Regions from separate parts of the Alteromonas sp. Mac1 genome, predicted to be linked through region 2. Evidence: predicted binding sites of a transcription regulator. Region 2 holds the regulator's gene; the other holds the start of a gene.
The links. Region 2 encodes FliA, which starts transcription of late flagellar genes. Its sites were predicted from a motif close to CTAAAGNTNNNNNNNNNNNNGCCGATA; they were not measured.
Positions count from the first base shown of each region.

Region 1: the regulator FliA is predicted to act here: its motif matches at 2,649-2,675, upstream of AV939_RS03950 (HAMP domain-containing methyl-accepting chemotaxis protein).

Region 1 covers NZ_CP013932.1:948,402-952,335, forward strand. Annotated here, with positions in the region: gene lysC (lysine-sensitive aspartokinase 3) at 1-353, shown strand, start outside; gene AV939_RS03950 (HAMP domain-containing methyl-accepting chemotaxis protein) at 478-2,502, opposite strand; gene AV939_RS03955 (symmetrical bis(5'-nucleosyl)-tetraphosphatase) at 2,729-3,544, opposite strand; gene apaG (Co2+/Mg2+ efflux protein ApaG) at 3,556-3,930, opposite strand.
Region 2 covers NZ_CP013932.1:2,325,071-2,329,004, forward strand. Annotated here, with positions in the region: gene AV939_RS09895 (chemotaxis protein CheA) at 1-51, opposite strand, end outside; gene AV939_RS09900 (protein phosphatase CheZ) at 64-828, opposite strand; gene cheY (chemotaxis response regulator CheY) at 863-1,246, opposite strand; gene AV939_RS09910 (RNA polymerase sigma factor FliA) at 1,283-2,014, opposite strand; gene AV939_RS09915 (MinD/ParA family protein) at 2,011-2,877, opposite strand; gene flhF (flagellar biosynthesis protein FlhF) at 2,874-3,934, opposite strand, start outside.

The DNA of each region.
Region 1 (3,934 bases), 1.4 Mb from region 2:
TTATCGCGAAGCATAAGCTAAGTGTGGATTTGGTGACTACATCAGAAATCTCAGTGTCGTTTACCTTAGATAACCCTGCCAATTCTGTGGCACAGCGTTTAAACAAAGAAACCATTGCAGAGCTTGAGACTATTTGTGATGTGAAAGTAGAGAACGGTTACGATTTAGTCACTGTGGTCGGTAACCACATGCAAACGGCAATTGGTGTGTCTAGCAAGATTTTTGCTGCGGTGTCTGACTTTAACTTGCGCATGATTTGTTTCGGTGCGAATCCGCACAATCTGTCATTCCTAGTGAATGAAACTGACAGCGATAAAATAGTGAAGGACTTACATAAAGCGCTCTTCGAATAGCGTGATATGTGTTTTTCACAGACAAAAAAGGGAAGGTGTTAACCTTCCCTTTTTCATTTAAAGCAGACTATTTAAGTCAATCCAATTTAACCAAATTAAACCAAACCAAATACTCAGTGTGGTGTTATACCTTAAACTGACGGATAGATTGCTGTAGTTCTTCAGCAAGTCTTGCCACTTCGTGGCTAGAGTCAGAAGTTTGCTGAGCACCTGATGTGGTTTCTTCAGCAATATTAACGATAGTTTCAAGCTTCTCGCTAATTTCTTGTGACACAGTATTTTGTTCACGTGCCGATTGCTCAATTTGAGAACTTACGTCGTGAGCTTTGTGTACAGCTTCAGAGATAATATCAAGGGCTTGAGTCGCTTTTTCCGTTTGCTCTACACAGGCAACGGTTTGCTCTTTACCTTGATTCATTACCGATACCGCGCGTTCAGCACCCGCTTGAAGTACCTCAATCATAGCGTTGATTTCTTGCGTAGACTGTTGCGTACGGCTGGCAAGAGTACGGACCTCATCAGCAACTACCGCAAAGCCTCTACCTTGCTCACCCGCACGGGCAGCCTCAATGGCCGCATTCAAGGCAAGTAGGTTAGTTTGGTCGGCCACGCCGCGGATAACATCAAGAATGCCACCGATGCTGGCGCTGTCTTGATGAAGTTTGTTAATAACATCTGCAGCGTCTTGTACGTCTTTAGCTAGAATTTCGATAATACGTTTATTCTCAAGCGAGAGTTGACGTACATTTTCAGCCTCTGCATCTGCATGGCGAATTTGGCTCAGCGTATCTTCAGCGTTTTGCACTACCAATTGCGAGGTAGAGTGCATTTCTGTAGTAGCTGTTGCCACCTGGCCAATTTGCGACTTCTGATCTTGAATCGAATGGGTGGTTTGCGCAGTAACGGCTGAGGTTTGTTCTGATGCCGCGGCAAGTTGCTCGGCACGGGTGTTAATTCCTGAAATCAGCTCTTTAAGGTTGCCAATCAAGTTATTACAGTTTTTAGCTAATAGGCCAAATTCATCTTCAGCAGAATCGTCAAGGCGATGGGTTAAGTCTCCAGACGATGCTACGGTAAGCAACTCGTTCACGCGGTACAGCGGGCGAGTAATGGCACGTACTGTTATGTAACCAATAATGATGGCTATCGCGATAGAGAGAATAACCACCGCACTGATAATAATGTTACCTGTGGTGATAGCACCATTTACTTGGTTTTCAACGTCTTTTGCTTTTGCGTCGGCAAGAGAGAGAAGCTGCTCAAGTTCCACAATACCATTCGCAATGTTTTTATCTGAAGCAGTAAGCGCGGTTTCAGAGTCATTTCTGCGCTCTAGTCTTTCTACATGCAACGCCATGACGCCATCACTGGCGGTAATCGCATTTAGGGCATCGTTTACCAATTCATTAATATCGCTAAGAGTACCAGATTGGTCGCGCTGCCCAGCGGCTTGGCCCATATCACTAAGTAAAGTAGCAACCTTATCTACCACTAAGTCAACTTCGTTACCTAGAGTTTGAGAGCGTACGATAGTTTCGGTTTTTACGTATTCATAAGAAACGGTAAGTAAAGAAAGTAATGAGGTTTCTAGTTGGCTACCAATATCTGCTGCGCGTCTAAGATTTGGGTCACTTTGCACTGCGTCAAGGTCTGAAAAGTCTAGTAGGTAAGTAGATGCATCGTCAGCATTGTCTTCAGCATCACCTAAACGGTCGTCAATGGTATTTCGAATATCCATGAACTTTTGGTGGTTCAGGTAAACCGCTTCAACATTTTTAATGTAGTTATCATAGGAAGCTCGAACACTGTTCAACTTACTTTGCAGTTCAGGTTCATTGGCAACTGCAGTGGCAAGCTTCTTATATTCAGTCTCGAACATATCTCGGCTTTGATTGAATGCAGTGCGCTTTTCCTGAAGGCCCGATAAATCTTCTTCAATATAGGCTTCGAATGTCAATCTACCCATGTTTAGAAAGTTCGCTTTTAAGGCGTTACTCCCCGCTACTGTAGGAAGCGCTACGTCATTTACCTCTTCGGTTGCTGAACCGATGGAATTGAGGTTAAACAACGAAACAACGCTAATGACAATCAGTAGACAAGTAATTGCTACAAAACCGCCGATTACGCGAGTGGCTACTGTAATCTTCATTGAAACTCCTAGACTATTTTTTATTCTTTTGCGTGACGATACTACCCCGCACTACGTCCAAAATACACCTCAATGACCTAGAATAAGGTATTAAAATGTATAACATGAACTGTAATGGGATTATAGACTAACGTATATAACCAGAGTATCGGCAGGTAAGCTATTAAGTTAACAAGTAAAGCACAAGAATTTGTGATTTAGTAGTTTGCTGTATCAATTAAGTAATTTACGCATGTACTCTGATGAGCTTACCTGTGTTGACATCCAGCATAGTCATTTCTTGACCCCAAACATAGCCAGTGTCTAGTGCGACAAAACGATTATCTTGCGTCTCACTATTAAGTGCAGCCCAATGACCGAAAAGTATCTGTTCTTGCGCCTTAAGATGGGTATTGTCTACTTTGAACCAAGGCACAACAGACTTCGAAGCCTGAGAAGGGTGGGTTTTTGTCTCAAACTCTAAACTAGTATCTGCGTTTAGAAAGCGCATTCTGGTACATGCGTTTACAATAAAGCGAGTTCGCGATACGCCTTCAAGTTTATCAGACCACTTGAGTGGCGTGTTGCCGTACATGTTTTTCAAAAAGTCAGTATAGTGCTTTGATTGTAATTGTTGACTGATTTCATCGCTTAGGCTGACGAGCGTGTCTGTACTCCAATGAGGGTAGAGACCAGCATGTACAATAGTATGGTTGGCATTGATTTTTTTAGCGAGGGGAAACTGGCGAAGCCAATCCAGCAATGCTTTTAAATCGGGAGCATCAAGCAAGGGCTGAAGGTTGTCAGCTTTCTTAGGTTTACGAATTTTGTTCGCAACAGCCAACAAGTGAAGATCATGGTTTCCTAGCACTGTCTCGAAACTGCTACCTAAGCTTTTTAGAAACCGTAAGGTGCCTAACGAGTCTTCGCCTCTGGCAACTAAGTCGCCAACGGCGATGAGTTTGTCTTTATCCGCAGAGAAATTGGCTTTTTTTAGCAGTTTCTGTAGCCCGCCATAACAGCCTTGAATATCACCCACTACAAAGGTGTTGCGATAGGTCATAAGTCTCAAACTTAGTGAAGAATGTTGGGAACCGCTAAACGGAATACTTCAATGGGAACACGAAAACGTTCACCGTTTTCACGCTCCATTTCGTAATAGCCTTGCATATTTCCTACCGGGGTATCAAGTACTGCACCACTGGTATAGTCAAAATCTTCGCCCGGTTTTAATATGGGCTGTTTACCGACAACTCCTGAGCCACTCACCTCTGAGGTTTTACCGTTAGCATCGGTAATTTGCCAGTAACGATTAATCAGTTGTACCGTTTCCTGGCTGTCATTCACAATGGTCACGTGATAAGCGAACGCGAATTGTGGCGAATCAGAAGGTAGATGTTCGGGCAGGTGACGGGTTTTCACCCGCACCTTAATTTCAGACTCATTCATAAGC
Region 2 (3,934 bases):
AGCTTCAACTAGAAAGTCCTGTAATATATCCTCGTCAACATCAAACGCCATGCGCCCGCTCCCCTAAAAACCTAAGCTAGACAAAAGATCATCTACGTCATCTTGGCCAGATACCACATCATCGCGTTGGTCTGCATCAATAATTGGACCTTCGGCTTCGACACCATCAATCTTGTTAACTTTTTCGACTTTCGCTTCCGATGGCTTGTCTTGCTCTGACTGTTCGGGTTCACCGAACATCGTCAGCATATTAACTAAGCTATCTTCCACTTCTTTTACGAGTTCAATCACTCTGCGAATAACTTGACCGGTAAGATCTTGATAACCTTGTGCCATTAACACTTCGGTAAGCAATGATGTAAGCTTAGACGATTGTTTCGATCCGTCTTCTAGCAATTCGTCTAAATCTGCGCATAAAACTTTGAATTCACCCAACTCAAGTTGACGATTCATCAGTTTTTTCCACTCCGGCATAATTTTTTCGATGCGCGTGGAAAGCACTTCCGCAATTGGCATGCACTCTTCAACAGCATCCATGGTGGTATTGGCCGCTTTTTCCGTCTCTTCGATAACGTACATCAGTCGCGTTTGCGCATCAGGAATGTCATCAACGGTTAAATTTTTAATACGTTCATCGATTTGGAAGTTATTTAACGAATCATGAAGTTGACGCGTTAATTTACCAACTTCAGCAAAGAGCTCAATGGACTCTTTCATCGAAACGGCTTCTAAGACGGCGTTCGCAGATGCGTTATCGCCCTCTTCAAGATACGCTACCAATTTTTTGGCTTCTTCGAGCGTTATAGAGACACTTTCATTTGTCGACATCCAGTAAACCTCATTTCTCTGGTGAGCGTCTGGATCAACCTAAACGTTCGAAGATTTTGTCTAATTTCTCTTTCAACGTAGCGGCAGTGAAAGGTTTAACAACATAACCGTTCACACCAGCTTGCGCTGCGGCAACGATTTGTTCTTTCTTCGCTTCTGCTGTCACCATAAGAACCGGTAGGTGTTTCAACTTATCGTCGGCACGTATAGCGCGTAATAAGTCGATACCTTGCATACCTGGCATATTCCAATCTGTTACAACAAAGTCAAAATCACCTTGTTGTAGCATAGGCAGCGCGGTGTTACCGTCGTCCGCTTCCTGGATATTGGCAAAACCCAAATCTTTTAACAGGTTCTTTATGATACGTCTCATGGTAGAAAAATCGTCAACCACGAGAATTTTCATACTTTTATCCAAAATAGCCTCCAATGAGGGGTTAATTGTTATTAATTTCTATTCTTCGTCAACTTGCCACGATTTCATTCGTGATTTGAGTTTTAACATGGCCTGACTATGAATTTGACTCACTCGCGATTCACTAACATCAAGAACTTCACCAATTTCTCTAAGGTTCAGTTCTTCATCATAGTATAAAGAAAGTACAATCGCTTCCCGTTCGGGTAATGTAGTAATAGCATGTGCTAGCGCTTTTTGGAAAGCCCCTTGCATCAAATCTTCTAACGGTGCATCGCTGCCTCGGTTTTTTTCTGTAGAAATAACATCTTCAGAAACACCTAGGTCTTCAATACCCACCAATTTTCCAGCATTCACTTCGTTAAGCATTTGATGATAATCTTGCATGCTGACATTCATTTTAGCTGCAATATCAACATCTCGCGCGTCTCGGCCTGTTTCACCTTCAACTTGAGAGATAGCTTCGGTGATTGCCCTTCCATTTTTATGAACAGAACGAGGTGTCCAATCACCTTTTCTTATTTCATCAAGCATGGCGCCGCGAATACGAATACCTGCAAAGGTTTCGAAACTTGCACCTTTGGAACCGTCAAAATTTCGTGCAGCTTCTAGCAGTCCAATCATACCTGACTGGATTAAATCATCGACAAGAACACTGGCTGGTAATCTCGCCATTAAGTGGTGTGCTATTCGCTTCACCAGCGAAGCGTGACGCTCAACTAATTGTGACTTGTCCGTTTGCTGTTGATAAGCGGCTGCTTTGCTATTCAACGCTGACTTCCTACTGCTTTATCTGCTACTAGTTGTTCAATAAAAAATTCTAAATGGCCACCTGGTTGCGCAGGAATAGGCCATGATGCTGCTTTGGTTGCTAGCTGGCTAATCGCCACTGCTGCCGGAGAACTCGGGTAAGCATCTACAATTGACGTTTGTTTACGTACTGCTTTGCGTATGTTCTCGTCAAAAGGAACTGTTGCAACCAATTCTAGCGCAACATCCAAGAATCGCCCTGTTACTTTAGATAATTTGCTGAAAAGCTCCTGACCTTCTCTAACATCGCGGACCATGTTGGCGACCACTTTGAAGCGAAAGACACCGTGCTCTCGGTTAAGAATTTTAATTAGCGCGTAGGCATCAGTGAGTGAAGTGGGCTCATCGCACACTACCACCATAATATCTTGAGAGGCTTTGGAGAAACTTAGCACCATATCGGAAATACCCGCTGCGGTATCTACAATAAGCACATCAATGGGCGAGCGCAATTCGCTAAAAGCTCTAATGAGCCCTGCATGCTGCGTTGGTGATAGCTCTGCCATTGATTGAGAACCCGATGTGGCTGGTGCTATTTTTATACCGTGAGGGCCCGTAACGAGTACATCGTCCAAGGTACACTCACCAGATAAAACGTGTGAGAGGTTTTTCTCTACGCGCAATCCTAGCATTACATCCACATTGGCCAGACCTAAGTCTGCATCCAATACCATTACTCGCTTTCCCTGCTTTGCCATAGCAATAGCTGTGTTTAGCGTAATATTTGTCTTACCAACGCCACCTTTACCTCCGGTGACGGCGATAACTTTGATTAATCGTGATTGCTTCATTTTTCGTAAGCTACTCGCTTGATCATCAATCATACTGCTCGTGCTGTTTTAACCACATTGTTACTAGTAGTATGATTCAAACCGTACTTTTTATAAAGCTTTGCAGCAGCAGATACTAAAGATTTTGCTTCTGCAATCTTAATGTCTTCAGGAACTTTCTGTCCATCTGTTACATAACTGACAGGTAACTGGTACTCCACCGCAGCGCTAAGCACTTCGCCTAGAGAGTAGCACTCATCAAGCTTTGTAAAGATACAACCGCTAAGTTCCACCCCTTCGTACGCATCTATAATACGTTGCAACGCAGCATATTGGGTATTCGCTTGCGCTACTAGGTATTTTTTCACTGGCTGCATTTGGCCGTTATCAAATTGATTTATCTGTTTAATTAATCGACTATCTCGCTGACTAAAGCCTGCCGTATCAATTAACACTAGTCTCTTATGGCGTAATTGAAACAATAAATCTGATAATTCTTCACTACTTTGTGCTTTACGGACCGTGCAACCAATAATTTTTCCATATGTGGCTAATTGCTCAAACGCTGCAATACGGTAAGTATCTATCGTAATCATGGCAACGGAGTCAGCACCGTATTTCTGTGCGTAGCGGGCAGCCAATTTCGCTACTGTAGTAGTTTTACCTGTTCCGGTTGGCCCCACTAACGCTACTGCGCCCTTTTGCGTAAGTATATCGTTACCTGTCACATTAATGCGATTAGCCAATAGGTTTAAAAGATACACCCAAGCGTCTCGCTCGTTGTAATGCGACGGCGTATAACTAATCAGTTGCTCAGCCAGAGATTGGCTTAACCCCATATCGGTTAAACGCTGAATTAAATAATGATGTACAGGCTGCTGACGACGACTTTTTGCTTCCATCAAATCGGCAACTTGGTATTGAAGTACATTTCGTAGTGACGCCAATTCCTCTTTAATCTGAGATAACTCGTCAGATTTAGCAGCACTACCATTATCAATACTTTCATTAAGGCTAGACGCTTGATGGCTTGGGAATTCAGAGGTGTGCTGGCTTGCTTCTACGTCGTCGATAAAGGCTTCTGAAAAGTCTAAGTGCGAAGCAATTTGAT